Regions from separate parts of the Pseudomonas sp. B21-056 genome, predicted to be linked through region 2. Evidence: predicted binding sites of a transcription regulator. Region 2 holds the regulator's gene; each other region holds the start of a gene.
What was found. Region 2 encodes sigma-54, which starts transcription at its own class of promoters, with help from an activator protein. Its sites were predicted from a motif close to ANTGGCATNNANNTTGCTNT; they were not measured.
Positions count from the first base shown of each region.

Region 1: a site for sigma-54 is predicted at 5,589-5,608, ahead of glnA (glutamate--ammonia ligase). Genes of this name have one in related genera too.
Region 3: a site for sigma-54 is predicted at 3,156-3,175, ahead of LOY67_RS07625 (flagellar basal body rod protein FlgF). Genes of this name have one in related genera too.
Region 4: a site for sigma-54 is predicted at 2,856-2,875, ahead of flgB (flagellar basal body rod protein FlgB). Genes of this name have one in related genera too.

Region 1 covers NZ_CP087203.1:385,823-393,495, forward strand. The annotation lists gene ntrC (nitrogen regulation protein NR(I)) at 1-751, opposite strand, end outside; gene glnL (nitrogen regulation protein NR(II)) at 748-1,833, opposite strand; gene LOY67_RS01745 (DUF4124 domain-containing protein) at 2,087-2,707, opposite strand; gene LOY67_RS01750 (DUF4124 domain-containing protein) at 2,704-3,219, opposite strand; gene LOY67_RS01755 (chorismate mutase) at 3,416-3,970, opposite strand; gene glnA (glutamate--ammonia ligase) at 4,089-5,495, opposite strand; gene thiI (tRNA uracil 4-sulfurtransferase ThiI) at 5,824-7,278, shown strand; gene typA (translational GTPase TypA) at 7,417-7,673, shown strand, end outside.
Region 2 covers NZ_CP087203.1:993,356-1,001,028, forward strand. The annotation lists gene pmbA (metalloprotease PmbA) at 1-262, shown strand, start outside; gene LOY67_RS04200 (HPr family phosphocarrier protein) at 412-687, opposite strand; gene rapZ (RNase adapter RapZ) at 703-1,560, opposite strand; gene ptsN (PTS IIA-like nitrogen regulatory protein PtsN) at 1,563-2,027, opposite strand; gene hpf (ribosome hibernation-promoting factor, HPF/YfiA family) at 2,040-2,348, opposite strand; gene LOY67_RS04220 (RNA polymerase factor sigma-54) at 2,425-3,921, opposite strand; gene lptB (LPS export ABC transporter ATP-binding protein) at 4,141-4,866, opposite strand; gene lptA (lipopolysaccharide transport periplasmic protein LptA) at 4,866-5,411, opposite strand; gene lptC (LPS export ABC transporter periplasmic protein LptC) at 5,398-5,970, opposite strand; gene LOY67_RS04240 (KdsC family phosphatase) at 5,978-6,502, opposite strand; gene LOY67_RS04245 (KpsF/GutQ family sugar-phosphate isomerase) at 6,503-7,477, opposite strand.
Region 3 covers NZ_CP087203.1:1,701,997-1,709,669, forward strand. The annotation lists gene LOY67_RS07610 (hypothetical protein) at 1-904, opposite strand, end outside; gene LOY67_RS07615 (WbqC family protein) at 897-1,655, opposite strand; gene vioA (dTDP-4-amino-4,6-dideoxy-D-glucose aminotransferase VioA) at 1,652-2,770, opposite strand; gene LOY67_RS07625 (flagellar basal body rod protein FlgF) at 3,230-3,967, shown strand; gene flgG (flagellar basal-body rod protein FlgG) at 4,017-4,802, shown strand; gene flgH (flagellar basal body L-ring protein FlgH) at 4,855-5,550, shown strand; gene LOY67_RS07640 (flagellar basal body P-ring protein FlgI) at 5,611-6,681, shown strand; gene flgJ (flagellar assembly peptidoglycan hydrolase FlgJ) at 6,692-7,673, shown strand, end outside.
Region 4 covers NZ_CP087203.1:4,834,440-4,842,112, reverse strand. The annotation lists gene LOY67_RS20970 (chemotaxis protein CheV) at 1-497, shown strand, start outside; gene cheR (protein-glutamate O-methyltransferase CheR) at 552-1,379, shown strand; gene LOY67_RS20960 (IS110 family transposase) at 1,477-2,445, opposite strand; gene flgB (flagellar basal body rod protein FlgB) at 2,917-3,324, shown strand; gene flgC (flagellar basal body rod protein FlgC) at 3,328-3,771, shown strand; gene flgD (flagellar hook assembly protein FlgD) at 3,787-4,506, shown strand; gene flgE (flagellar hook protein FlgE) at 4,536-5,837, shown strand; gene LOY67_RS20935 (B3/4 domain-containing protein) at 6,046-6,765, shown strand; gene LOY67_RS20930 (LysR family transcriptional regulator) at 6,771-7,673, shown strand, end outside.

The sequences.
Region 1 (7,673 bases), 610 kb from region 2:
TCTGGGTATCGGCCGGCATGTCGCCGATCTCGTCGAGGAACAAGGTGCCGCCGTCGGCCTGTTCGAAGCGCCCGCGCCGCAGGTTGGCGGCGCCGGTGAACGCGCCTTTTTCGTGGCCGAACAGCTCGGATTCCATCAGGTCCTTGGGAATCGCCGCCATGTTCAGCGCGATGAAGGGCGACGCCGCTCGGGGACTGTGGCGATGCAGGGCGTGGGCCACCAGTTCTTTACCGGTACCGGATTCACCATTGATCAGCACGGTGATGTTGGAGTGGCTCAAGCGCCCGATGGCGCGAAACACTTCCTGCATCGCCGGCGCTTCACCGATGATTTCCGGGGTGCGGGCCAGGGCCGGCACTTCTTCCAGGCCCTGCTGTTCCTGGGCGTGCTGGTTGGCGCGCTTGACCAGGGACACCGCTTCGTCGACGTCGAACGGCTTGGGCAGGTATTCGAAGGCGCCGCCCTGGTAGGACGCCACGGCGCTGTCCAGGTCGGAGTGGGCGGTCATGATGATCACCGGCAGCCGCGGATGCTGCTCGCGAATCCGCGCCAGCAGGTCCAGGCCGCTGGCGCCCGGCATGCGGATGTCGGAGATGATGACGTCCGGTTGCTGGCGGGCCAGGCGGCTCATCACGCCGTCGGCGCTGTCGAAGCTCTGGGTGGTCATGCCTTCCTGCTGCAAGGCTTTTTCCAGGACCCAGCGGATAGAACGGTCGTCATCGACGATCCACACGGTTTCACTACGGCTCATGTCGATGTGGCTCCTTGTTCCAGTGGCAGGAAGATCGAGAAGGTGGTGTGGCCGGGGTGGCTCTCACACTCGATCAGGCCTTGATGCTGACTGATGATGTTCTGGGTAATGGCCAGGCCCAGCCCGGTACCGTCCGGACGACCGCTGACCATGGGAAAGAAGATGGTTTCCTGCAACTCCGCGGGGATGCCCGGGCCGTTGTCGATGATTTCGATCTTGGTCACCAGGCGATGGCGCACGTGGCCGATGGTGAACTGGCGCAAGGCGCGGGTGCGCAAGCTGATGCGGCCCAGGCGCAGCTCGTTCTGGCTGCCGATGGCCTGCATCGCGTTGCGCACGATGTTCAACACGGCCTGGATCATCTGTTCGCGATCGATCAGGACGTCGGGAATGCTTGGGTCGTAGTCGCGCACCAACGTGATGCAGCCCTGGCTTTCGGCTTCCACCAGGCTGCCGACGCGTTCCAGCACTTCGTGGACGTTGCACAGGGCCAGGGACGGCAGCTTGTTGGAGCCGAGCATACGGTCTACGAGATTTCGCAGGCGGTCGGCTTCCTCGATGATGACGTTGGTGTAGTCCTTGAGGCTTTCTTCGGGCAGTTCCCGGGCCAGCAATTGCGCCGCGCCACGAATGCCGCCGAGGGGGTTCTTGATCTCATGGGCCAGGCCACGCACCAGCATCTTGCTGGTTTCCTGCTTGGACAATTGCGCCTCTTCCTTGGTGATGCGCAGCAAGCGATCACGGGGGTGGACTTCCAGCAGCAACAGTGTGGCGCCGTTGCTCAGGATCGGGGTTACCGCGTAGTCGACCGTCAGCGTCTGGCCGGTCAGGGCGGTGAGCATCGCTTCACGCTTGGTGAACGGGTGAGCCTGCTCCACGGCCTGGCGCAACGAGTTCAGTGCTTCGGCAGACTCGGTAAACAGCTCGCTGATGAACTGTCCATGGCTGCGTTGGCCGCTGACAGCCAGGAGCATCTCCGCCGCCGGATTCATGTACTCGAGGCGCAGTTCGGCGTCGAGCAGAATGGTCGCGGTGGTGAGGTTGTCGAGTAGCAAGCGGTGTAATGCGTCGCTAATGGTCATCGGGACCTCTTTTGAAGCGTGGCAATTCGGGGCCGGTCCCAAATTGCGCGCGCGAGAAACGCGCTGATAGAAGGAAAATGCAAAAACCAAACCAAGGCTCCGAAAAGAAGCGTTTAGAGCCTGAAAAGGCTTTCTTTCGCCCAATTGCGTGGCGTTCTGCCAGTTTTTCCGGGTACTTTCGAACCAAAATGGGTTGGTGCTTGGGTAGGGGTGCAACGATGTGCACCAATATGGTGCTTTGGCTTTGGCTGCGTTAGAAGAACGGCAGAATGCTGCTCTCTTCTTCAGGCTTGTCGGCGAGGGGGCATTCGGGACGCTGGCCATAGTCGGCGGTGGCGCAAGGCTTGATGCGACGCTTCTGTGCCAGCGATATGCGTTGCATGTGGAAGGGTTGGTTGGCAGTGCGTTCGACGATGCGGTCTTGCTCATCGAGGATTTCCACCGCCAACTGATGGGTGCCTCGATCAATGTTACTCAAGGCAAACACCGGGCTTGGCCCCGGTTCGCCGGTGGGCTGTCCGTCGAGCAACAGGCGGTAGCGATGGCCCTTTTTCAGTCTCGGCTCACTGGTGGCTGTGACGATCAATTCTCCCGCTGTACTGCGTATCGTGGCGTCCGGCTCCGGGATCAGCAGCCGGAGCATTTCGTAATGGAACAGAGGTGTGGACGGCTCTGCGGAGGCGGGCGCCGTGGTCACCGCTGCGGGCGCCGTCGGCATCCGGTTGCCGGGTGGCAGTTGGATTTTCTTTGCATTGCCGGGGCGCGGCTGATCGGTGAAGACGCGGTTGCCTTGGGCGTCGATGTAGGTATAGACCTGCGCCATCCCTGGCAGGACGACCAGCGACAGACCCAGGGCAAGCACCCAGCGGATCATGGCTTGTGCACCCGTTGTACGGTGAAGGTGACGGTTTCGCTCTGTTGCACAAGGGTTTCCCCATCGATGACCTGGACCGCCAGGCGATGCTCGCCCCGGTCGATATTCACCAGTTGCAGGCGCGGCACGTTGGTGGGTTGGCCGTAGGGCTGATCATCCAGCAGCAGCCGGAACTGCTGGGGGCTTTGCAGGCGTGGTTGCGCCCGGACGCCGACGGTGAAGGTGCCATTGTTCGCGCGTAAGGCTTGCTCGGTGGGGATGTCCGTCAGTTCGAGTACTTCGTAGGCCTTGCGCGGCGCTTCACTGTTGGCGGGAGCTGTCGGCGTGTCCGGGCTGGTTGGAGACTGGCGTTCGATGCTATTGAGCGGCGGCAACTCCACCGTCTGGGCCGGTACGCCTTGGGGTGGCTGGTTGCTGTAGGCGGTGTTGCCGTCGGCGTCGGTGTATTTGTAGATCTGGGCTGCTGCGGGCAGTGCCAGTAGCAACAAAACTCCAGGAAAGACACGACCCATAAAAATCAACCGGAAACCGAAAGTGTTGGATGCAGCATAGGACAAGGCGGCGGTTGACCCAACCCAAAGAATTCAAACACTGAAATCCCCTTGTGTGCGAGCCTGCTCGCGATGGCGATCGATCAGTCACATCGCTGTTGACTGACACACCGCTATCGCGAGCAGGCTCGCTCCCACATGGGGAATGTGTGTTGCCTCAGCTTTTGGCGATACACAGCTCTGCAGTCGCCCGGATCAGGGCAAGCCGGTGCACCGGATGCTGTTTGTTGTTGTGGGTGGCCCGGGCCAGCCATTGCGGGCACTGCGGGTCGGTGCGGTAGGGGGCGAAGTCGGCCAGTTGTTGCAAGAGGCGTTTTTGCAGGCGATCAAGCTGCGGGCGGATTTGCCCCACCAGGTCCGGACGCGGGAGGTCCGGGGCCTTGCCTTCCAGGGTCCAGTCGGACAGGTTGATGTACTGCACCAGTTTGTTGGCTTCTATCTGGGCGGTGAAAAATGCCTCCACGGTTTCACCCGTCAGCTTGTAGACCGGGGCCTGGGCGACGGCGGCGGCAATGACTTCTGGCTCGCGCTGACGGTCTTCCACCGGTTTATGGCTGTCCCATTTGCTCAGCGCCACTTGATCGGCGATGGCGATGCGTTCGCCGATGGCATTGAGCAAAGGAGTCAGGGCGTCGGGAGCAGGTGTGGCTTGGGCGGTGCTGGTCAGCAGTGCGGCGGACAGGGCAAGGCCAAGGTGCAAGCGCAAAGTCATGGGCAGTCTCGTCTTCTATGGGGAGCGACGGCCATCATGCACGTAACCTGCGCCCATGAAAAAGGCCTCCCGAAGGAGGCCTCTCTTGTTTCACGCCGCGTGTGCGAGCGCTACCGGATCAGCAGCTGTAGTACAGCTCATATTCCAGTGGGTGTACGAAGGTGCGAACCTTGATTTCTTCTTCGCTTTTCAGTGCGATGTAAGCGTCGATGAAGTCATCGCTGAATACGCCGCCCTTGGTCAGGAACGCACGGCCCTTGTCCAGCTCTTCCAGGGCTTCTTTCAGGCTGCCGCAAACCTGTGGGATTTCCTTGGCCTCTTCAGGCGGCAGGTCATACAGGTTTTTGTCAGCGGCATCGCCAGGGTGGATCTTGTTCTGGATACCGTCCAGACCAGCCATCATCAGTGCAGCGAAGGCCAGGTACGGGTTGGCAGCCGGATCCGGGAAGCGGGCTTCGATACGGCGGGCTTTAGGGCTGTTCACGTAAGGAATACGGATCGAGGCGGAACGGTTGCGAGCCGAGTAGGCCAGCATTACCGGGGCTTCGAAGCCTGGGACCAGACGCTTGTAGGAGTTGGTCGACGGGTTGGTGAAGCCGTTCAGGGCCTTACCGTGCTTGATGATACCGCCGATGAAGTACAGGGCGGTGTCCGACAGGCCGGCATAGCCTTCGCCAGCGAAGGTGTTCTTGCCGTCTTTGGAGATCGACACGTGAACGTGCATGCCCGAACCGTTGTCGCCGTACAGTGGCTTCGGCATGAAGGTCGCGGTGCGGCCGTAGGCATCGGCAACGTTGTGCACGACATATTTCAGGGTCTGGACTTCGTCAGCCTTCTTGACCAGCGTGTTGAACTTCACGCCGATTTCGTTCTGGCCGGCAGTCGCCACTTCGTGGTGGTGAACTTCCACGGTCTGGCCCATTTCTTCCAGTGCGTTGCACATGGAGGTGCGGATCTCGTGGTCGAAGTCGAACGGTGGAACTGGGAAGTAACCGCCTTTCACGCCTGGACGGTGGCCTTTGTTACCGCCTTCCACGTCCTGGTCGGACATCCACGAACCTTGTTCGGAGAAGATCTTGAACATGGAACCGGAGATGTCGGACTTGAATTTGACCGAATCGAAGATGAAGAACTCAGGCTCCGGACCGAAGAAAGCGGTGTCGCCGATACCGGTGGACTTCAGGTATTCCTCGGCACGGTGGGCAATGGCGCGTGGGTCGCGGTCATAGCCTTGCATGGTCGAAGGTTCGATGATGTCGCAGACCAGGATCAGGGTCGGCTCTTCGGTGAATGGATCCAGGACGGCGGTTTCGTCGTCCGGCATCAGGATCATGTCGGACGCTTCGATGCCTTTCCAGCCGGAGATGGAGGAACCGTCGAACATCTTGCCGATTTCGAAGAATTCTTCGTCCAGCGCATCACGGGCCGGCATGGTCACGTGATGTTGAGTGCCTTTGGTGTCAGTGAAGCGCAGATCAATCCACTTGACGTCATGATCTTTGATGAGTTGAACCGACTTCGACATATGTCCTCCGGGTGGCTTCGGGCGGTAATGGTGTGCCCGTAGATATGGGTGATGCCGGCGCGAATACTCTGCCAAGGCAACCTGCCTCACAAGGGAGCAAATTGCATGCCAGTGCCCCAGCTTGGGTTTTTTGCACCAAACCCACGCCTTTTGAAGGCTTGAACAGCGGATTGTCAGACAATAGCGCACTGTAATGTAGCGCAATGAATGGAGAATGACCTGTTTTGGTGCATTAAAAAACTGGGTGCACATTAATTGGTTAAACCTTGAGCAATTCCGCTATAATCCGCGCCCCCCTTTTTCGGCTGGCCGTTCGCGCGCTGTTTTCATGAAACTAATCGTAAAAGTCTTCCCCGAAATCACCATCAAGAGCCGCCCGGTCCGGACGCGTTTCATCCGGCAGTTGGCGAAGAACATCCGTGCCGTGCTCCGTGATCTGGACCCGGTCGTGGTGGTGAATGGCGTGTGGGACAACCTCGAGCTGGAAACCCGCATCGGCGAACCCAGGATCCTGAAGGAGATGACCGAGCGCCTGACCTGCATGCCAGGCATCGCGCATTTCCTGCAGGTGGATGAATATCCATTGGGGGATTTCGACGACATCGTCGCCAAATGCAAGCTGCATTATGGCGATGCGTTGGCCGGCAAGATTTTCTCGGTCCGTTGCAAGCGCGCGGGCAAGCACCCGTTCAGTTCGATGGACGTGGACCGGTATGTCGGCAGCCAACTGCGCCAGCAGTGCGGCGCCGCCGGGATTTCACTGAAGAACCCGCAGATTGAAGTACGCATCGAAGTTCGCGACCAGCGGTTGTTCGTGATCCACAGCCAGCACAACGGCATCGGCGGGTATCCGCTGGGTGCCCTGGAGCAGACGCTGGTGCTGATGTCCGGCGGTTTCGACTCCACCGTCGCGGCCTACCAGATCATGCGACGCGGCCTGATGAGCCACTTCTGCTTCTTCAACCTCGGCGGGCGCGCCCATGAGCTGGGTGTGATGGAAGTGGCGCACTTCATCTGGAAGAAGTACGGCAGCTCCCAACGCGTGTTATTTGTGAGTGTGCCGTTCGAAGAAGTCCTGGGCGAAATCCTCGGCAAAGTTGACGACAGTCATATGGGCGTCATTTTGAAGCGTATGATGTTGCGTGCCGCGTCCAGCATCGCTGATCGCCTGCACATCGATGCGCTGGTTACCGGCGAGGCGATTTCCCAGGTGTCGAGCCAGACGCTGCCGAACCTGTCGGTGATCGACTGCGTGACCGAAAAGCTCGTGCTGCGCCCGCTGATCGCCAGTCATAAGCAGGACATCATCGACACGGCCAACGCGATTGGCACCGCTGAGTTCGCCCGGCACATGCCGGAGTATTGCGGGGTCATCTCGGTCAATCCGAAAACGGCCGCCAAGCGCGGGCGCGTGGAGCATGAAGAGAAGGAATTCGATATGGCGGTGCTCGAGCGTGCGCTCGAAAACGCCAGGCTGGTGCCGATCGATCGAGTGATCGACGAATTGGGCCAGGACGTCAAGATTGAAGAAGTCGGCGAAGCACTGGCCGGTCAGATCATCATCGACATCCGTCACCCGGATGACGCTGAAGACGACCCGTTGAGCGTCGCCGGCATCGAGGTACAAACGATGCCGTTCTATGCAGTGAACGCGCGTTTCAAGGAACTGGACCCTACTCGCCAGTACCTGCTGTATTGCGACAAAGGCGTGATGAGTCGCCTGCATGCCCACCATCTGCTCAGTGAGGGGCATGCCAATGTGCGCGTTTATCGACCGAGCTAAGTGCCCGGGGCTGTTTGCCTGTGGCCTGCGTCACCGGCCCCCCGACGCCGCCGACAAGCTGTAGCGGCTTTGTCGGACTCAACGTAAATCGCTGCCACGACCTGTCAGCACACCGAATCCTCTGATCGAGATACACAAGTGATCGAAAATCTACGCAACATCGCCATCATTGCCCACGTTGACCATGGTAAGACCACCCTGGTAGACAAACTCTTGCGTCAATCCGGCACCCTGGAGCGCAACGAGCTCAACGACGAGCGCGTGATGGACTCCAACGACCAGGAAAAAGAGCGTGGTATCACCATCCTGGCGAAAAACACCGCCATCAACTGGAACGGCTACCACATCAACATCGTGGACACCCCGGGCCACGCCGACTTCGGTGGTGAAGTAGA
Region 2 (7,673 bases):
GCGGCGGATGGGGCGAGGCTTGCTGGTGACCGAGTTGATGGGCCATGGCCTGAACATGGTCACCGGGGACTATTCCCGTGGCGCGGCAGGTTTCTGGGTCGAGAATGGCGAGATCCAGTTCCCGGTCCAGGAAGTGACCATTGCCGGCAACATGCGCGATATGTTCAAGCAGATCGTGGCCGTGGGCAATGATCTGGAACTGCGCAGCAACATCCGCACCGGTTCGGTGCTGATCGAGCGGATGACGGTGGCGGGTAGCTGACTTTCATTGCGATAAAAAAGGCGCGGCATCCATTGGATGACGCGCCTTTTTAATGTGTAAAAGCATCCTGTGGCGAGGGGATTTATCCCCGCAGGGCTGCTTCGCAGCCCAGCGGGGATAAATCCCCTCGCCACAACAGTCTTGCGGTGTCAGCCACCTTCGTCGAAGTAGTTGTTGATCAGGGTCACCAGCGCATCCATCGCCTCCTGCTCCTGCTCGCCTTGGGTTTCCAGGTAGATCTTGGTGCCCTTGCCCGCTGCGAGCATCATCATTGCCATGATGCTCTTGCCATCGACCGTGGCCTCCGGCGTACGACCGACCCGGATGGTGGTGTCCTTGAACTGGCCTGCCACCCCGACGAACTTGGCTGACGCGCGGGCATGCAAGCCCAGCTTGTTGATGATTTCAATTTCCCGAGCAGGCATCGCGATGTGGATCCTTTAGCTGAGGTCGCGGTGGCGAACCTGGACGTTCTTCAGGGATTGTTGCAGGAGCTGGCCCAGGCGCTCGGTCAGGTAGACGGAGCGGTGATGACCACCGGTACAACCGATGGCGATCGTGACATAGGCGCGGTTGCTTGCGGCAAAGCGGGGCAGCCATTTAAGCAGGTAGCCGGAGATGTCCTGGAACATTTCCTCGACATCCGGCTGGGCCGCCAGGTAGTCGATCACCGGTTGATCCAGCCCGGACTGCTCGCGCAGTTCCGGTTTCCAATAAGGGTTGGGCAGGCAGCGCACATCGAACACCAGGTCGGCGTCTACCGGCATGCCACGCTTGAAGCCGAACGACTCCACCAGGAACGCGGTGCCCGGTTCCGGCTGGTTCAGCAAACGCAACTTGATGGTGTCACGCAGCTGATACAGGTTCAGGTTCGTGGTGTTGACCTTGAGGTCCGCCAGGTCGGCGATCGGCCCCAACAGCTGGCTTTCGTCTTCGATGGCTTCGGCCAGCGAGCGGTTGGCGTTGCTCAGGGGGTGGCGCCGCCGGGTCTCGGAAAAGCGCTTGAGCAGGGTTTCATCATCGGCATCCAGATACAGCACGTCGCACTGGATATGCCGGTTGCGCACTTCCTCGAGCAGTTCGGGAAAGCGCGACAGGTGGCTTGGCAGGTTGCGCGCGTCGACGGAAACCGCCACCAGCGGTTGCGCCAGCTCGGTGTGGATCAGCGCCCGCTCGGCCAACTCCGGCAGCAGGCCGGCCGGCAGGTTGTCGATGCAATAGTAGCCGCTGTCCTCAAGCACATTGAGGGCCGTGCTTTTACCGGAGCCGGAGCGGCCGCTGACGATGATCAGGCGCATGATTAATGACCGTTCTGCTCGTCCAGGACAACCTGATACAAGGCTTCGTTGCTCGATGCGCCGCGCAGCCTGTCGCGCACTTCCTTGCGGTCCAGCATGCTGGCGATCTGGCGGAGCAGTTCAAGGTGCTTGTCGGTTGCCGCTTCCGGGACCAGCAGGACGAACAGCAGGTCGACCGGTGCGCCATCGATGGCGTCGAAATCTATGGGGGCTTCAAGGTGCAGCAGCGCGCTGATCGGCGTGGCACAACCCTTGAGGCGGCAATGGGGAATGGCGATGCCGTTGCCAAAACCGGTGGAACCGAGTTTTTCACGGGCAACGAGGGCCTCGAAAACGTCCTGCATTTCCAGATCCGGTACTTCCCGGTGGATCAGGTTGGCGATTTGTTCGAGGGCTTTCTTCTTGCTGCCTCCCGGCGCGTTCACCTGGGAACGGCCGGGGGTCAGGATGGATTCTAGTCGGATCATGGATTGGGGGGGTTAACGACCGGTTGCGCCTTGGAGCAGGCTCTGGGTCTTTTCCTTATGCTTTTTGAGTTGGCGATCCAGCTTGTCGGTCAGCAGGTCAATCGCGGCATACATGTCTGTGTGCTCCGCGTTGGCAACCACCTCTCCACCGGGAATATGCAACGTGGCTTCGATTTTCTGCAGCAGCTTCTCGACGTTCATCGTGACCTGCACGTTGGTGATCTTGTCGAAATGCCTTTCCAATCGGTCGAGTTTTTCGCCGATGTACGTACGCAGGGGTTCGGTCACTTCCAGTTGGTGTCCACTGATGTTGACTTGCATACAGCTTCTCCTTCGTTGCCAGTGCATAAAGCGGCAGGCAGAAATGCCTGCCACTGGAACGCTGTGGCGTGGCCTGTTACATCAACCGCTTGCGTTCGCTCGAAGGTGCAATCCCTAGGGATTCACGGTATTTGGCGACGGTACGGCGGGCCACCTGAATGCCTTGTGCCTCCAGTAAACCAGCGATCTTGCTGTCACTCAACGGCTTTTTCTGATTTTCCGCAGCCACCAGTTTCTTGATGATCGCGCGGATGGCCGTGGATGAGCATTCTCCGCCCTCGGAGGTGCTGACGTGACTGGAGAAAAAATATTTCAATTCGTAGATACCCCGTGGGGTATGCATGAATTTCTGCGTGGTCACCCGGGAGATTGTCGACTCGTGCATGCCCACTGCCTCGGCAATGTCGTGCAGGACCAACGGCTTCATCGCTTCGTCGCCGTAGTCCAGGAAGCCGCGTTGATGTTCCACGATCTGGGTGGCGACCTTCATCAGCGTTTCGTTGCGGCTTTGCAGGCTCTTGATGAACCAGCGCGCTTCCTGCAACTGGTTACGCATGAAGGTGTTGTCGGCGCTGGTATCGGCGCGCCTTACAAAACCTGCGTACTGGGCGTTGACCCGCAGCTTGGGCACCGATTCCTGGTTCAGTTCCACCAGCCAGCGATCGTTGTGCTTGCGCACGATCACATCGGGCACCACGTATTCGGGCTCGGTGGCCTCGATCTGCGAGCCCGGGCGTGGGTTGAGGCTCTGGACCAGTTCGATCACCTGGCGCAGCTCATCTTCCTTGAGCTTCATGCGCCGCATCAGCTGGCTATAGTCGCGGCCGCCCAGCAGGTCGATATAGTCGGTGACCAGTCGCTTGGCCTCGGCCAGCCACGGCGTCTTGGCGGGCAGCTGGCGCAGTTGCAGCAGCAGGCACTCACCCAGGTTGCGGGCGCCGATGCCGGCCGGCTCGAACTGCTGGATACGGTGCAGGACGGCTTCGATCTCGTCCAGCTCGATGTCCAGCTCGGGATCGAAGGCCTCGAGGATTTCTTCGAGGGTCTCGTCCAGGTAGCCCTGGTTGTTGATGCAGTCGATCAGGGTCACGGCGATCAGGCGATCGGTGTCGGACATCGGCGCCAGGTTCAACTGCCACAGCAGGTGGCTTTGCAGGCTTTCGCCGGCAGAGGTGCGGGTGGTGAAGTCCCACTCGTCATCATCGCCGCTGGGCAGGCTGCTGGCGCTGGTCTGGTAGACGTCTTCCCAGGCTGTGTCCACGGGCAGATCGTTGGGGATGCGTTCGTTCCATTCGCCATCCTCGAGGTTATCCACCGTCGGGGCGGCTTCCTCCTGGTAAGACGGTTCCTGGATCTCGGTATTGGGTTTGTGCTCGACGTTGTCGGCCAGCGGATCGGTATTGTCGAAGTCGTCGCCTTCTTCCTGGCGTTCGAGCATCGGATTGGATTCCAGGGCCTCCTGGATTTCCTGTTGCAGGTCCAGGGTCGACAATTGGAGCAGGCGGATGGCCTGTTGCAGCTGCGGTGTCATCGTCAGCTGCTGGCCCATTCTCAAGACTAGCGATGGTTTCATGGCAGGGGCTTAACACCTTATTCGCCGGCGCACATGCGCCATCCACTACAAGGGCGCCGGAGCGCCAAACCTTAAGCAAATTATATGCCTGAAACTTAAGTGTTTGCCTAGGGGAAGTTCTCAATTAGTTTCCCGATGACGGGGATTCACTGAGAGCGCCCCAGGGCGCTGCCTTAGTTAAATTAGCGGCGCCGGGACAATTTGCCAGACACTTCGCGCTTACAGGCGGAACTCGTGGCCCAGATACACTTCCTTGACCAGTTCGTTGGCCAGGATGGTGGCGGAGTCACCCTCGGCGATCAATTGGCCGTCATTGACGATGTAGGCGGTTTCGCAGATGTCCAGCGTCTCGCGCACGTTGTGGTCGGTGATCAGCACACCGATCCCCTTGGCCTTGAGATGGTGAATGATCTGCTTGATGTCACCCACCGAAATCGGATCCACACCGGCGAACGGTTCGTCGAGGAGGATGAATTTCGGGGCAGTGGCCAGGGCTCGGGCGATTTCCACCCGGCGTCGTTCGCCACCGGACAGGCTCATGCCGAGGTTGTCGCGGATGTGGCTGATGTGGAATTCCTGCAGCAGGCTTTCCAGCTCCTGGCGACGACCGGCCTTGTCGAGTTCCTTGCGGGTCTCGAGGATCGCCATGATGTTGTCGGCAACCGACAGTTTGCGGAAGATCGACGCCTCTTGCGGCAAATAGCCGATACCGGCCTTTGCCCGGCCATGCATCGGCTGGTGGCTGACGTCCAGGTCGTCGATCAGGACGCGGCCCTGATCGGCCTGGACCAGGCCGACGATCATGTAGAAGCAGGTGGTCTTGCCCGCGCCGTTGGGGCCGAGCAGGCCGACGATCTGCCCGCTGTCGATCGACAGGCTGACATCGCGCACGACTTGACGGCTCTTGTAGCTCTTGGCCAGGTGCTGGGCTTTCAGAGTTGCCATTACTGGGCCTTTTGCTCGGTTTTCTTTTTCGGCTGGATGACCATGTCGATCCGTGGGCGCTGCTCGGTCACCTTGTTGCCGGTGGCGCGACCGGCGCTGGCGAGTTTCTTGTTCGTGTCGTAGACGATTTTTTCGCCCTGGGTGACGTTGTTGTCCTTGTCGATGACCTTGGCGCGATCGATCAGCACGACGCGGTCCTGGGAGGCGTGATACTGGATGGTCACGCCGTAACCCTGTACGGGCTTGGTGTCGCCGGCGGTTTGCAACTGCTCGAAATAGGCCAGGTTGCCCACCGAGGTCACCACGTCGATGTCGCCGTTCGGGGTGCGGGTGATGGTCACGGTGTTGCCGGTGACCTTCATCGAACCCTGGGTGATGATCACATCGCCCTTATAGGTGGCGACACCGTTCTTGTCGTCCAATTGGGCATCGTCAGCCTGGATGCGGATAGGCTGGTCGCGGTCGTTGGGGAGGGACCAGGCGCTCGCGCTTCCCAGTGCTGCGCCCAGACTGAGCAAAATAGGGAGGGTTTTAGCGAGCTTCATACTGTCCTCTTACGTTCGATAGCAGGTGTATCCTGCTTTCCTTCAAATACGCCTTCATGCCCGTGCCGGTCGATACACCACCGGCGCCGTCGATTCTAACGGGTTGCTCGGTCTGCGCATATTGTTGCTGCGGGAACACGGTCATGCGAGTGCTGGTGATGATGGTCGTGCGGTTCTTCTCATCGGTGCGTGCCACGCGTACCGAGTCGATCAGTTCAACTTCGGTGCCGCCGGGTTTGACTTCAGCACGCTTGCTCTGCACATGCCACGGGAACTCCGTGCCGCGGAACATGTTCAGGTCCGGATTGGCGACCAGCGTAATGTCGGTGGCCTTGACGTGATCGACCTTGTCGGACGTCATTTCGTACTGCACTTTGCCATCGGGCAGGTATTGCAGTGTATGTGTGTTGGTCGCATACCAGTCGATGTCGTTTTCCTGGACCTGTGCGGCGGGGCGGTCGAGAAAACGTTCGGGGCTGATGTTCCAGTAGCCCACCGCCGCGAAAATCGCCGCGATGCACGCGAACAGCAGGATGGTGCGAATCTTCTTGCTCAGCATAAATGGCTCACAGGTACGCGGCGTTGGCCGCTTCGAGGCGGCCCTGGGCGCGCAGGATCAATTCGCAGAACTCACGGGCCGCGCCTTCGCCGCCTCGCGCCGTGGTGACGCCGTGGGCGTGCTCGCGTACGAAGCCGGCCGCGTTGGCCACTGCCATGCCCAGGCCAACCCGGCGGATCACCGGCAGGTCCGGCAGGTCGTCACCCAGGTAGGCGACCTGTTCATAGCTCAGGTTGAGTTGGCCCAGGAGTTCGTCCAGGACCACCAGTTTATCCTCGCGCCCTTGATAAAGGTGGGGAATGCCAAGGTTCTTCGCACGCCGTTCGACCACCGGGGTTTTGCGGCCGCTGATGATAGCGGTCTGCACGCCGGCGGCCATCAGCATCTTGATGCCCTGGCCGTCGAGGGTATTGAAGGTCTTGAACTCGCTACCATCCTCGAGGAAGTACAGGCGCCCGTCGGTCAGCACGCCGTCCACGTCGAACACGGCCAGCTTGATGGTTTTACCGCGTTGCAGCAGGTCTGCGTTCATTTACATGACTCCCGCACGCAGCAAGTCGTGCATGTTCAGGGCGCCCACCGGGCGGTCTTCGGCATCGACCACCACCAGGGCGCTGATCTTGTGGTCTTCCATGATTTTCAGGGCCTCGGCGGCGAGCATTTCGGCGCGGGCGGTCTTGCCGTGGGGCGTCATGACCTGCTCGATGGTGGCACTGTGTACATCGATGGTCCGGTCCAAGGTACGACGCAAGTCGCCGTCGGTGAAGATCCCGGCGAGCTTGCCGTCGGCCTCGAGGACCACCGTCATGCCCAGGCCTTTGCGGGTCATCTCCATGAGTGCATCCTTGAGCAGCGTGCCGCGTTGCACCTGCGGCAACTCGTCCCCGGCGTGCATCACGTTCTCGACCTTCAGTAGCAGGCGTCGGCCCAGGGCGCCACCAGGGTGGGAGAAGGCGAAATCCTCCGCGGTGAACCCCCTGGCTTCCAGCAGGGCCACGGCCAGGGCGTCGCCCATGACCAGGGCCGCAGTGGTGGAAGAGGTTGGTGCCAGGTTCAGCGGGCAGGCTTCGTGCTCGACGTGAACATTGAGGTTCACTTCGGCGGCCTTGGCCAGCGGCGAGTCGGGGTTGCCGGTGACGCTGATCAACTGGATACCCAGGCGCTTGATCAACGGCAGCAGGGTAATGATTTCGTTGGTGGAGCCGGAGTTGGACAGGGCCAGGATAATGTCGTCCTGGGTAATCATGCCCATGTCACCGTGGCTGGCTTCGGCCGGGTGGACGAAAAATGCCGTGGTGCCGGTGCTGGCCAGGGTCGCGGCGATCTTGTTGCCGATGTGCCCGGATTTGCCCATGCCGACCACCACGACGCGGCCTTTGCTGGCCAGAATCATCTCGCAGGCGCGTACGAAATCAGCGTCGATATGGGGCAGCAAGCCTTGCACGGCTTCGAGCTCGAGGCGGATGGTACGTTGTGCCGATTGAATCAGATCGCTGGATTGGCTCATGTCAGAAATCGTATAGCCCGATGAAAAGGCGGCGATTATAGCGGCAATGAACAATTCCCTCACGTTAGTTCGTCATGCGTTGTGCAAACACCTCACCAGGTTCTGGATAAATGCACTCATTTACCTTAAGCCAGGCTTAACGGGTTGGGGGTGGCCCTTGGGCGCTTGGCCGTTGCAGTGATATAGTTCGCCGCCG
Region 3 (7,673 bases), 710 kb from region 2:
GTAGCGGTAGTAAGCATTCTGCCCAGTCTCTTTCTATGGTCGGCGCGGTGGCCGTACTTAGCACTTCGCGCCAATAACCAGGCACATAGATGTGTTGTTCCAGCAGTTGAGTACGCAGCCGGGTCGCCGTTTCGGCGGATTTGGCCAACAGCGGGTAGCACAGAGTGGCAACAGGCTGTGCGGGCCAACTGCAGAAGCGGTTGCAATGGTCCAGGCGTTGGCGCAGTTGCGCGAAGTTATCCATCCTCTGCCTGGCGATTTCCTGGTAATCGATGCTGTCGAGCACGCGGGCTGTGCTGGTGGCCATGGCTTTGATGCCGTCGTTCTCCAGTGCCTGTTCCAATGCCTGGAACACCGCATAGTGATCTTGAGGAGGGTCTTCGAGGCGACCCAGAAGCGCGCCGAAACGTGCCTGAGAGCGGCTGCTCTCGGCTTGCGGCAGATCAGCTGGCCCATTGACCAACCAGCCACCATCGGGAACGCCGACGAACTTGCGGGGTGAATACAGGGTCGCAATCCCGGGCAGCGGCACTGAAAACAGCGCCTGGGAATTGTCGACGATCAGTCGTTGACCGTAGCGTGCGGCAAGCACTGTGCCGATGTAGTCGGTCTTGAGTCCGAAGTAATTGACGAACAGCAGAGCCTCATCGGCCTCCAGGGGCGGGAAGACCGGCAATTCGAGCTGTTCGGAGAGTGCATAGCGCAACACCTCGATGCCGGATCCGTGCAGCACGTCCTGCATGACGTCGCATATGTAAAAAGGCAAATGAACCCGGCGCAGCTTGCGCGCCAATAGCAAAGCCTTGAAGGCTGAGCGGGCTGAGTTGAAGCCCACTGCCTGCGGATAAGGATGTTGCCCCTTACGCAGCTCCAGTTCGAAATAACCGCCGATGGCTTCAGGCACGGACAATTTCCCCGCATTTCGCCCAGGCGCCTACCGTTTGCGGATCGTTGTACATCAGGGCGTCGAGAATCGACAGACCGGGCACGAAGGGGTGTTCATCCGAACCCTGTCGATAGTCGGGTAAGGTAGGCTTGAGCAATTCAAGGGTGATACCCGCTTGCTGGAATGCCTCGGCCTGATAGAGATGCCCACCGTTGAAGGGATTGAGGTAATGGGTACCAGTGCTTGCCTGAACCACTTCAAGGACCCGGTCCTGGGCTTTGCTGTCGGCGGAAATCGGCAGGTCGCTGGAACGGGTGATCGGGGTTTGCAGCCCGATCAGGCTGCAGCAGGCCCGTAATATCCGTTCGTTGAGCTCGGCAATGCTTCGGGCTGGCGCGACCAGCAGCGCTTCCAGCCACGCCAGCATGCGTGAAACGTGAGGTGCGCGGCGATAGGCGAAGCTCAGCTGGTTGAGAATATCGCCAGGGTCGAACGCCTCGGAAATGCGCTTCTCCATGATTTGCTGCGTGTGACTGCCCTTGGTCAACGGCACCCGAAACCACTTCGGTTCCTGGCCCAGTAGATAACGGTTGCGTTCGATCCAGCCGTTCTTGATGAACTGCACATTGTCATAGATGACAAAGCAATCGACCGCGGCGATCAGTTGGAAGTAACCCAGGTAGGGCAGGAAATAAGGTTGCATCAGGGCAATCCGATGCTGCCGGTCCGCTGCCGCGGCGCAGGCATTCGAGGTGTGGGCCAGGCTCATGCCACCCGGGCCTTGAGCAGCACCTCGATGATCTGCTCCTGGGCCTGCGGATCGAGGTCCGGATAGATCGGCAGGCATAGCACCTGGCGGGACACCTCGTAGGCATTCCCCAACTGAGAAAGATCCGAACTGGGAAGGCCGCGGTACATCGGGAATTCGCTGATGAGGGGGTAGAAATACCGGCGTACCAGGATGTTTTCTGCGCGGTAACGGTCGTACAGCTCGTCCCGACTTACCCCGAAACGCTCACCGTCGACCAGGATCGGACAATAGGCATAGTTCCAGTCCAGCCCCTGCGGTTGCTCCAGCAGGCTGATACCGGCGATGCCTTTCAGCGCCCTCTGGTAGTACTCGAACACTTTTTTGCGACGACCGAGGGCCTCGTCGATGTGGCGCAACTGCATCACGCCGAATGCCGCCTGCAGCTCGTTCATCTTCCCGTTGATGCCGGGAGCCATGACCGTTACTTCATCGGCAAAGCCGAAGTTCTTCAGGTAATCGATGCGGCGCTTGATCTTTGCGTCAGGGCAGATGATGGCGCCGCCTTCGAAGGTGTTGAATACCTTGGTGGCGTGGAAGCTGAGAATCGACAGGTCGCCGTTGTTGAGAATGCTCGCGCCATTATGGCGGACACCGAACGCATGTGCGGCATCGTAGATGACCTTGAGTCCATAGGTGTCGGCGACGGCCTGGATGCCCTCGACATCACAGGGAATGCCATAGCAATGAACGGGCAGAATCGCCGAAGTGGCCGGGGTGATGGCTTCGGCTATACGTTGCGGATCGAGGTTCTTGGTGACCGGATCGATGTCTACGAACACCGGCTTGAGGTTGTTCCACAGCAGCGAGTGAGCCGTAGCGACGAATGAATACGGTGTCGTGATGACTTCACCGGTAATACGTAGCGCCTGTAGGGCCGTCACCAATGCCAGGGTGCCATTGGAAAACAGCGAAATATGCTGGACACCGAGGTATTCGGCCAGCTCCTGTTCCAGTTGTTCGTGGAAGGGACCACCGTTGGTCAGGCGTTTACTGTCCCAGATCCGCTGCAGGTAAGGGATGAACTCCTCCAGAGGCGGGAGGAGCGGGCTGGTAACGGTGATGGAGTTGGCCATGGGTACACTGCTCGGGTTGACTAAAAAATGGCACGCAGCTCGAGAGTCCTTTCGGTCTGGCATGTTACCGCCGTCAATATCGACGGTCGCAACGCCATGAAACCGGCAACTGGCTCTTGATGTGTGGATTCCAGCAAAAAATCGGCCAACTCCTCGGTAAGGGCCGAACGCTGCCTAAAGGGTGGAGGCAGGCTTGCTTGTGATTGAGCCTCATGCGCGGTGATCGATACAGGTGACGCCGCCGCTGTCGTGAGCAAGCTGTGAGGCTGACTCTTGCCACTTACCGGCATGTCACCGCCGGTTTTTCGTCTTCGATACATTTCCTTCTTCCCCGCAAAAACCCTGCAAGTCCTTTGTTTGCCTGGGCTCGAGCCGCCAGAAAAAAGTTGGTCTGCAAATTGCTTATGGCTGAGCAGTACAGCAGTGGGCGGCAAACGTCCGGCATGCAGAGGAACGACAGTGGACAAGTACCTTTATGTGGCAATGACCGGCGCCAGCCAGAACGCACTGGCGCAGCGGGCCCATGCCAACAACCTGGCGAACATCTCCACCAATGGCTTTCAGAAAGACTTGGAGCAGGCACGTTCGATGCCGGTGTTCGGCGACAGCTTTCCGGCGCGGGCGTTTGCCATGTCCGAGCGGCCTGCCACCGACTTCACTCCGGGCGCTCTGGTGCAAACCGGTCGCGATCTCGACGTGGCGGTCAGCGGGCCGGGCTGGATGGCCGTGCAGAACCCTGACGGCGGTGAAAGCTACGTGCGCACCGGCAGCCTCAATGTCGACGCCCTGGGCGTGCTGCGGGCCGGCAACGGTATGCCGGTGATGGGTAACGGCGGTCCTATCGCCGTGCCGCCGGAGCAGAAGATCGAAATCGGCCAGGACGGCACCATCAGCATCCGTGCCATGGGCGAAGGCCCACGCGTGATGGCTGAAGTGGACCGCATCAAACTGGTCAACCCGGACCTCAAGAACATGACCAAGGGCCTGGACGGTTCCATCCGTACCAAGGACGGCCAGCCGGCACCGATCGACGCCAACGTGCAACTGGTGTCGGGGTTCCAGGAAGCGAGCAACGTCAATGCTGTGGACGAGATGACTTCGGTGCTGGCCCTGGCCAAGCAATTCGAGCTTCACGTGAAAATGATGAACACCGCCAAAGAAGGCGACGAGGCCATGGCTCGGGTCTTGCAGATCTAACCATTAATTAAAGCGTCGCGCCGAAAATCAGGCGTACGAGGAGAATCGAATGCTTCCGGCTCTGTGGGTTGCCAAAACAGGTCTGTCCGCCCAGGACACCAACCTGACCACCATTTCCAACAACCTGGCGAACGTTTCGACCACGGGTTTCAAACGTGATCGTGCCGAATTCCAGGACCTGCTGTATCAAATCAAGCGCCAGCCCGGTGCCCAGTCGACCCAGGACAGCGAACTGCCGTCGGGCCTGCAAGTGGGTACCGGTGTGCGCATTGTCGGCACGCAGAAAAACTTCACCGCCGGCAGTTTGCAAACCACCGAGCAGCCGCTGGACATGGCCGTCGACGGTCGCGGTTTCTTCCAGATCCTGCAGCCGGACGGCACCACGTCGTATACCCGTGACGGTACCTTCCACCTCGACTCCAACGGCCAGATTGTCAACGCCAGCGGTTTCGCCCTGGAACCGGCCATCATCATCCCGAACGATGCCCAGACCTTCACCGTGGGCCGCGACGGCACCGTGTCCATCACCGTGGCGGGCAACCCGGCCGCCCAGGTGATCGGCAACCTGCAGACCGCCGACTTCATCAACCCGGCCGGCCTGCAAGCGGTGGGCAACAACCTGTTCCTGGAAACCGCTGCCAGCGGCGCGCCGCAGATCGGCACCCCGGGTTTGAATGGTTTCGGCACCACGCTGCAGAACACCCTGGAAACCTCCAACGTGAGCACCGTTGAGGAGATGGTCAACATGATCACCACCCAGCGCGCCTACGAGATGAACTCCAAGGTGATCTCCACTGCCGACCAGATGCTTTCGTTCGTTACGCAGAATCTGTAATCACTTCTATAGGGCGGCCCCAGGGGCGCCTGCAACACCGAGAGGTAGGGTCATGAAACGCTTTGTATCTGTACTGGCACTGAGTGGGATCACCGCGCTTGCGGGGTGTGTCGCGCCAACGCCCAGGCCCAATGACCCGTACTATGCTCCGGTGTTGCCGCGCACGCCGTTGCCGGCCGCCGCCAACAATGGCTCGATCTACCAGGCCGGTTTCGAGCAGAACCTGTACAGCGACCGCAAGGCGTTCCGGGTCGGTGACATCATCACCATCACCCTGAACGAGCGGACCCAGGCGAGCAAGAACGCCAACTCCCAGGTAGACAAGACCAGCAACACCAGCGTCGGCCTGACGTCGCTGTTCGGTTCCAGCCTGACCACCAACAACCCGATCGGCAGCAACGACCTGAGCCTCAACGCCGGTTATGGCTCCGACCGGGCCACCAAGGGTGACAGCAAGTCCGGCCAGAGCAACAGCCTGACCGGCTCCATCACCGTGACCGTTGCTGACGTGTTGCCCAACGGCATCATCGTCGTGCGCGGCGAGAAGTGGTTGACGCTCAACACCGGTGACGAGCTGGTGCGCATCGCCGGCATGGTTCGCGCCGACGACATCGCCACCGATAACACCGTTTCTTCCACCCGTGTGGCGGATGCGCGCATCACGTACTCGGGTACCGGTGCCTTTGCCGATGCGAGTCAGCCGGGCTGGTTCGACCGTTTCTTCCTCAGCCCGAAGTTCCCTTTCTAGGTGGCCCAGTTGAATCTTAAGCGGTTGAACCTCAAACAGCTGTTGGTCGGTGCGTTAGTGATGACGGCAGCCTTCAGCGCTCACGCCGAGCGTCTGAAGGACATCGCCAGCATTTCCGGTGTGCGTTCCAACCAGTTGATCGGCTACGGCCTGGTCGTGGGCCTGAACGGCACCGGTGACCAGACCACCCAGACTCCGTTCACCCTGCAGACCTTCAACAACATGTTGTCGCAGTTCGGCATCAAGGTGCCGGCAGGTTCCGGCAACGTCCAGTTGAAGAACGTCGCTGCCGTGTCGATCAGTGCCGATCTGCCGGCGTTCGCCAAGCCCGGCCAGCAGGTGGATATCACCGTGTCGTCCATCGGTAACTCCAAGAGCCTGCGCGGCGGCACCTTGCTGCTGACGCCCCTCAAGGGTATCGACGGCAACGTCTACGCCGTTGCCCAGGGCAACCTGGTGGTGGGCGGTTTCGACGCCGAGGGGCGCGACGGTTCGAAGATCACCGTCAACGTTCCGTCGGCCGGTCGCATCCCTGGCGGTGCGTCGGTGGAACGTGCGGTGCCGAGCGGTTTCAACCAGGGCAACAGCCTGACGCTGAACCTCAATCGCTCCGACTTCACCACCGCCAAGCGCATCGTCGACAAGATCAACGACATGCTCGGCCCAGGCGTGGCCCAGGCCATCGACGGCGGCTCGATCCGCGTCACCGCGCCCCTGGATCCGAGCCAGCGGGTCGACTATTTGTCGATCCTGGAGAACCTTGAGGTCGATCCGGGCCAGGCAGTGGCGAAAGTCATCATCAACTCGCGCACCGGCACCATCGTGATCGGCCAGAACGTCAAGGTTTCGCCGGCCGCCGTGACCCACGGCAGCCTGACGGTGACCATCACCGAAGATCCGATCGTCAGCCAGCCGGGCCCGTTGTCCAACGGCCAGACCGCCGTGGTGCCCCGTTCGCGGGTCAATGCCGAACAGGAAGCCAAGCCGATGTTCAAGTTCGGCCCGGGCACTACCCTGGATGAAATCGTCCGGGCGGTGAACCAGGTCGGCGCGGCACCGGGCGACCTGATGGCGATTCTCGAAGCCTTGAAGCAGGCCGGCGCGTTGCAAGCCGACCTGATCGTGATCTGAGGATCGAACCATGGATATGCGCAAGGGCGCTTTGATCAGTGGGGATTCAGGTTCTTACTCGGACCTGAACCGCTTGAACCAGCTCAAGGTTGGCGACAAGAACAGCGACGGCAACCTGCGCAAAGTGGCCCAGGAATTCGAGTCACTGTTCCTTGGCGAAATGCTCAAGTCCATGCGTTCGGCCACCGAGGCGTTGGGCAAGGACAATCCCATGAATACGCCTGAAGCCAAGCAGTATCAGGAAATGTACGACCAGCAGTTGGCCGTTTCCATGTCCCGCGAGGGTGGCGGTATCGGTCTGGCGGATGTCCTGTTGCGCCAAATGTCCAAGAACAAACCGGTGGCGCCGGGCGAAGCGGCCGCGGCATCGGCTGCCAAGCAGCAAGCAGCGCTGGACAAAATCAAGGCGGTGCCCACCCCGGTGGCTGCCGGAACCCTGCCCACCGACGGCCCTTTGTCGCGCATCAACGGCCAGCGCCCGCTTTGGGCCTCGCGGGCCGTCAGTGCGCCGCAAGAGGCGGGCGAGGGCGGCCATCGCAACGACATGGAATTGCTCAACCAGCGCCGCCTGGCCTTGCCGCCGAAACTGGCCGACCGCCTGCTGGCCGGGCTGGTGCCTTCGGCATCGACCAATGCCAATACCGATGGGTCGACGCAGAACATCCGCTCGGATCGCGCCGCCACCAAGTCCGCCACTGGCGAAATGGCCAATGGCGACTGGCTGGCCGCGCTCAAGGCTTCCGAGTCGGGCGGGGATATGCAGGTCTATGGCCGCGCCGTGGCACAACCACCGCTGGCACCGGCCCGCAAAGCCTTCCGCGATGCCGACGAATTCGTCAACGCTATGTTGCCAATGGCCAAGGAAGCGGCGGACCGCATCGGCGTCGACCCACGTTACCTGGTGGCCCAGGCGGCCCTGGAAACCGGTTGGGGCAAATCGGTCATGCGCCAGCCTGATGGCAGCAGCAGCCACAACCTGTTCGGCATCAAGG
Region 4 (7,673 bases), 2.6 Mb from region 2:
TGGAAATCATCGACGTGGAGAAAATCCTTGCCGAAGTGGCGCCGACCACGGAAACCATCTCCCACGGTGTGGTGGATGCCGAAACCCAGCACAAGGCGGTTTCGCTGCGGGTGCTGACGGTGGATGATTCGTCGGTGGCACGTAAGCAGGTGAGCCGTTGCCTGCAGACGATCGGCGTCGAAGTGATTGCGTTGAACGATGGACGGCAGGCGCTGGATTACCTGCGCAACCTGGTCGACGAAGGCAAGAAGCCGGAAGAGGAGTTCCTGATGATGATCTCCGACATCGAGATGCCGGAGATGGACGGGTACACCCTGACGTCGGAAGTCCGCAGCGATCCGCGTATGCAAAAGCTGCACATCATCCTGCACACGTCCCTGTCGGGCGTCTTCAACCAGGCGATGGTCAAGAAGGTCGGTGCCGATGATTTTCTCGCCAAGTTCCGCCCCGATGACCTGGCTTCCCGGGTAGTCGAGCGGATCAAGGCAGCGGGATAAAGGTCGGGCGCGTTGTGCGCCCGGCAAATCAATACAATGGAAAGAGGCGGTAACTTGTCTACGGGTAATTTGGATTTCGAACAGTTCCGGGTCTTCCTGGAAAAAGCCTGTGGCATATTGCTTGGTGAAAACAAGCAATACCTGGTGTCGAGCCGTCTCAACAAATTGATGGAGCAGCAGGGCCTCAAGTCGTTGGGCGAGCTGGTACAGCGTATCCAGACCCAGCCGCGCAGTGGTTTGCGCGAGATGGTGGTAGATGCCATGACCACCAACGAAACCCTGTGGTTTCGCGATACCTATCCGTTCGAAGTGTTGAAGAACAAAGTGCTGCCGGCGGCCATCAAGGCCAGCCCGGGCCAGCGCCTGCGGATCTGGTCGGCAGCCTGTTCGTCGGGCCAGGAACCGTATTCGCTGTCGATGTCCATCGACGAGTTCGAGCGGACCAATATCGGCCAGTTGAAGGGCGGCGTGCAGATCGTTGCCACCGACCTGTCCGGGACCATGCTCAACAATTGCAAGACCGGTGAGTACGACAGCCTGGCCATCGGCCGCGGCCTGTCGCCTGATCGCCTGCAACGCTACTTCGATCCGAAAGGGCCGGGACGCTGGATGGTCAAGGCGCCGATCAAGAGCCGGGTGGAATTCCGCTCGTTCAACCTGCTGGACAGCTATGCCAGCCTGGGCAAGTTCGACATCGTGTTCTGCCGCAACGTACTGATCTACTTCTCCGCCGAAGTGAAGAAGGACATCCTGCTGCGTATCCACGGCACCCTGAAGCCGGGCGGCTACCTGTTCCTCGGTGCGTCCGAAGCGCTGAACGGCTTGCCGGATCATTACCAGATGATCCAATGCAGCCCGGGGATCATCTACCAGGCGAAGTGATTCGTCCGGGCCGTCAAAAAACGGGAGCCCCTGAAGGGCTCCCGTTTTTTATGGGCGCTGCTTACTTCCCTGGTATCGACAACCCTTGTGGGAGATTCTATGGTGCATGACTAGCCTTCAAATGCCTTTCTGGCTGGTATTCGCTCTGATTCTGCAGCAGAGCGAATACTACGCGGGCAAGCTTGCGCGACAGCGCCACCATGGCCTGAGTTGTACTTAGTCCCCGTGCCAGCAACGCCTCATAGAACCCCTTCCATCGCTCCGTGCGCCTTGCCGACATCGCTGCGTTGTGCAGCAGTCGGCGAGCTTCTGGATCACCTCGTTTGGTCAAGCAGCGGCGACCCTGTTTTCGCCCTGATTGCGATATGCGCAGGTCCAGCCCCAGAAAAGCGATGAAGGCATCGGCATTTTTGAAATCCCCCCGCTGAAACGAGGTGAGCAACCGGGCGCCGGTCAACAGGCCAATGCCTTCAACTTTCATGCAGCGCTTGAGCTGACCCAGCAAGCCTGCGTCCTTCAGCTCATCCTGGATCTTTTTTTCGACCAGGGTTTCCAGCCGTTGCATCGCGCCTATCTGGCGTTTGAACGCGGCTTTGAGTAACGGCTCGTTCGCCCAGCTTTGGCTCAGGCTGACACGGGCCTGGACCACAGCCGCACGGCGTCGGAAAAGGCTTACGAGCCGGCGATACAAGGGCGATGGCGGGTTCCAGGGATGCAGTTCCTGGCCTTCGTTCTTCAGGTAACGGGCCAACAGGCGAGCATCCAGTGCATCGGTTTTGGCGCGCACGTTCACGCCTTTGCGGTAGTGACTGAGCTCATAGCCACCGACCATGTAGATCACGCAGCCGGCCTTGTGAGCCAGATCGGCGAACTCCAGGTGATAGATATTGGTGGCTTCGATGGCAATATCCACCTGCATGGACAAGGCCTTGAGCCACTTCTTAATCGCAGTTTTGTTATTGGGGACTATCTCAAGCTGATCGGTTTCGGCGTGATACATCACCAACTCATCCTTGGCGACATCCACACCCACAATCGGCTTGACGAGGGGAATCGGCATTGCCATTGAAAACTCTCCGGGCTAAGGTTTGAACACTTGAAGGGTTCACCCAGAGGCGCAGGCTTGTTCCTATCGTCGGTCTAGGCCAGATGCATTCTTTATCGGCGCTTGGGTGAAAGGAGGAGGGGTAAAATCTCCCACGGTCTGTACTGCTGCGAACAGTCAGAAGCGAACCTTGTCCCTCCTCCTCCCTTCAAGTCCTACCATACAAGCGAGCCTGCTCGCGATAGCGGTGTGTCAGTCAATATAGATGCCGCCTGTTGGGCCGCTATCGCGAGCAGGGCTCGCTCCCACAATTGCCCTTCGTTGACCTTGAGAGCGGCAGAAAAGCGGCAGCCGGCGGAAAACGGTTGCCGCTTTTCTGGCATTGCCGCCTTGCCGATGCCCGCAAAGCCCCGGTTTATGGGCTTTTGGAAAGTGGCACGACGCTTGCTATATCCATCGCACGTACATTCTGGTCACCCAAAGGTTTCCGACATGAGCATCAGCTTCGATAAAGCGCTCGGTATCCACGAACAGGCCCTGAGCTTCCGCGCCCAGCGTGCCGAAGTCCTGGCCAACAACATCGCCAACGCCGATACCCCGAACTACAAGGCTCGGGACCTGGACTTTTCCAAAGTGCTCGCCGAGCAGAACGAGAAGACCAAGAACGGCTCCTTCGCCCTGAACATGACCAACAGCCGTCATATCGAGGCCGAAGGCCTGGGCAACGGCGACGAGTCGCTGATGTATCGCACGCCGATGCAACCTTCGATCGACCAGAACACCGTGGACGCTCAACTGGAACAGTCCAACTACGCGGAGAACTCCGTGAACTTCCAGGCCAGCTTCACCCTGCTCAACAGCAAATTCAAAGGGCTGATCTCGGCCCTGCGCGGAGAGTAAGCCATGTCGATTGCGAGCGTATTCAACATCGCCGGCAGTGCCATGAGTGCCCAGACCACTCGCCTTAACACTGTCGCCAGTAACATTGCCAACGCCGAGACCGTTTCGTCGAGCATCGACCAGACCTACCGTGCCCGTCACCCGGTCTTCGCCACCATGTTCCAGGGCGGCCAGTCGAATGGCAGCGGCTCGCTGTTCCAGGAGCAGGATGCGGCCGGGCAGGGCGTGCAGGTAATGGGCGTGGTCGAAGACCAGAGCAACCTCGAGGCGCGCTACGAGCCGAACCATCCGGCTGCCGACGCCAAGGGTTATGTCTATTACCCGAACGTCAACGTCGTCGAAGAAATGGCCGACATGATTTCCGCCAGTCGTTCGTTCCAGACCAACGCCGAAATGATGAACACCGCCAAAACCATGATGCAGAAGGTCCTGACCCTCGGTCAGTGATAAGGGGCGAGTCACATGAGCGTTACCAACACTACCAGCGGTTTGAGCCTCAACGAGATTCTGGCCAACTCCTCGGTCAAGACCACCTCTTCCGATAGCCTGACTTCGCTGACAGGGGCTGCGACCGGTAAAAAGGAGCTGGGCAAGGATGCGTTCCTGCAACTGCTCGTCACACAGCTGAAAAACCAGGACCCGCTGTCGCCTCAGGACAACGGTGAGTTCGTTGCCCAGCTGGCACAGTTCAGCAGCCTGGAAGGCATCACCACCCTCAACGATACCGTGAGCGGGCTGGCCAGCAACTACAACTCGTCCCAGGCCTTGCAGGCCTCGTCGTTGGTGGGGCGCTCAGTCATTGCCCCTGGCGACAAGGCGGTGGTCGACACCTCCAAGAGCCTCAACGGCACGGTGGTGGTGCCATCCGCGGTGTCGTCCGTCGCGGTCAAGATCGTCGACAAGGACGGCAAGACGGTTCGCACCATCGACCTGGGTAGCCAGAAGGCCGGTAACTCCGCTTTTATCTGGGATGGCAAGAACGACGCGGGCACCACGGTCGAGTCGGGCACTTACACCTTCACGGCTTCGACCACCATCGATGGCCAGGCCACGTCGCTGATCACCAACCTGCCGGCGACCGTCAGCAGCGTGACGATCAGCCAGACAGGGGGAGAGCTGATGCTCAACCTCGCCGGGCTGGGCAGCATCGCCCTGTCCAAAGTACAAACTATTGGTATGTAGAGCCGACTAACCCGGCAAAGGAGTGGAATATGTCTTTCAACATCGGCCTTAGCGGTCTCTATGCTGCCAACAAACAGCTCGACGTCACCGGCAACAACATCGCCAACGTGGCAACCACCGGCTTCAAATCGTCCCGCGCGGAATTCGAAGACGTCTACTCGGCCACCAAGCTGGGCTCGGGCAGCAAGACCGTCGGCAACGGCGTGCGCTTGTCCAACGTCTCCCAGCAGTTTGGCCAGGGTGATGTCAACAACACCGGCAACGTGCTGGACATGGGTATCCAGGGCCAGGGCTTCTTCGTCCTGAGCAACGACGGCTCCCTGAGCTACACCCGTGCCGGTACGTTCAAGACCGACAAGGAAGGCTATATCACCAACAGTGACGGCACTTCGAAGCTGCAGGGTTACGGCGTGGATGCGAACGGCAAGATCCAGAACGGGATCCTGACCGACCTGCGTATCGACACTTCCAACCTGCCGCCGCAAGCTACCAGCCTGGTTTCGTCGACCATCAACCTGAACTCGACGGCCACAGCAATTACTGCGGCGTTCAATCCGACCGATACTTCGACCTTCACCAAGCAGTTCACTACGCCGGTGTACGACACCCAGGGCAACCAGCACTCCATGGACCAGTACATGGTCAAGACGGGTTCCAATACCTGGAATGTCTACACGCTGATCGACGGTCGTAACCTGAATGGCACTTCGCCGACTGCTGCCGCCACCCTTGCGGTGCCGTCGACCATGACCTTCGATTCGAGTGGCAAGCTGACTCAGGTCAGTACTCCAGCAGTGCCGGCGCCGATCATCAGCAATGATCTGGTATTGAGTGGCTGGGTGCCGGGTACAGTGACCAACGGCGTATGGGCCGCCAACGGCGCCGGTTCGTCAACGATCACCCTGTCCCTGACCAACACCACCCAGTTCAACGCCGACACCGCTCGTTCGCTCCCGGTCCAGAATGGCTACGCCACTGGTCAGATCACCAACCTGACCATCGACGGCAGTGGTGTGTTGCTGGCCAACTTCAGCAACAACCAGACCAAGCCGATCGGTCAGCTGGCCCTCGCCAGCTTCACCAACGAGCAAGGCCTGCAACCGGTAGGTGGCACCAGCTGGAAAGAAACCTTCGACTCGGGGATCCCGGCCTACGATGCTCCAACCACCGGTACCTTGGGTTCGATCGTCTCCAACGCCCTGGAAGAGTCCAACGTCAACCTGACCAACGAACTGGTCGAGCTGATCAAGGCCCAGAGCAACTACCAGGCGAACGCTAAGACCATCTCCACCCAGAGCACCATCATGCAGACCATCATCCAGATGGCTTGATCCCGATGGTTGCTTGAATGTTGTACAAGGAGCCCCTCGCAAGAGGGGCTTTGTTTTATGTGCAACTGAAAGTCAGTCCGAGGATTTACCGGCATCGGACACTCAACTATTCAGATCCTGCATGGCAACCTTGCGAAAACCGGGTCAATGCCAGGTGTGTCCTGCGAGTATATTCGAGAGTGAATGTCCTCTACCGCCGGGAATCTTCGTGACAGCCTTCTCTTATCATATCCACCCAGAAGTTTTCGCAGACCACCCTGACTATCGCCGCGGCGTGGTGGTGTTTCATGGTCTCGACAACACCGTGGCCCAACCTGAAGTCAGCCAGCAGCTGCGCGACAGCGAAATTGCCCTGAGACAGCAGATCCTCGGAAATCCGGCTGATTATCCACAGATCGCCGCGTGGCGGGATGCCTACCGCCAATTCGGGGCCAAGCCATCCGAGCATCGAAGTTCTATCGAAGCATTGAGCCGGCGCGTGCTCAAGCCCGACTCGCTCCCGGACATCAATACACTGGTTGATATCGCCAACCTGCTTTCGCTGCGATATGTACTGCCTGCGGGTGTACACCCGATCACCGCTCATTCGCTAAGTGTGAAATTGCGCAAGGCAGATGATCTGGATCGGTTCCTCGCTGAACCCGGCAAGGAGCCCGAACCCATCCCGTCCGAGGAAATCGTGCTGGCGGCTGGCAGCCGGGTGCTTACCCGGCGTTGGACATGGCGACAGGCTGCGGACACCCGGACGCTCCCTGAAACCCGTTGCGTATTTTTCGACATCGATGGCCTGCGCCCCAGTACCGACGCCGACGTGAAGGCGGCCATCGCGGACCTGACCCACCTGGTGAGTCGATACTGTGGTGGGGAATGCCTTGGCTACGCCATACTGGATGCAGGAAAACCGTCCCTGAATATCAATCTGGAATAGTCTTCATGAGCCCCGCCTTCAATAATCTCAGCATTTCCCAATTGAAGGCGCTGGTGACGATCCTGGAGGTGCCCCATCTCAGTCGAGCGGCAATTATCCTGGGGACCAGCCAGTCGACGCTGAGCCGACATCTGGCTCTTTTTCGCGAGGTATTGGGCGATCCGCTTCTGGTTCGCCAGGGGCGGGAATACACGCTGACTGAACGTGGGCATCAACTACTCGAGCCGCTCAAGAACCTGCTGGAGCAAATTGACGGCCTCGGCTCGCCCGCCATCTTTTCACCCGCTACCTGCAATCGGCGTTTCATACTGGCTGGCTCTGATTACGTCGCCCAGTACATTCTCCCTGACCTGCTGCGTGACCTCGCCGGTATCGCTCCGGACGTCAGTATCGATTTTCGTACCTGGCAGCCCAATCGTTTCGATTGGCTTTCGAGTGGCAAGGTCGATCTGATTACCAGCATGATCGATGAAACGCCCGCGGACTATCACGGGCGCATCATTGGCGAAGACGTTGCGGTATGTTGCATGCGCACGAGTCATCCTCTCGCTGTCTGCACCACCATCAGTCAGCGGGATTACCTTGCCTGGCCGCATATAAAGATCACGGTGGGAGGGGACAAGGACGGATTCGTCGATGCCCACCTGCGCAAGCAGCAACTGGCTCGGAATCTTAAATTGTCGGTTCCGTACTATTGCGCCGCTTTGAGCGTCCTGCAGCAGAGCGATGCACTGCTGACACTGCCTGAGCACATTGCGCGCCGTTGGGCCGAGCAGGCTGAGATCTGCTTTCGCCCCCTGTCGTTTATCGAACATCAGTTTCGGTATTGGGTTGTCTGGCACAGTCGCAGCCAAACCTCGGCCGAGCAACAATGGTTCCGCCAATTTGTTTATCAACATTGCCGTGGG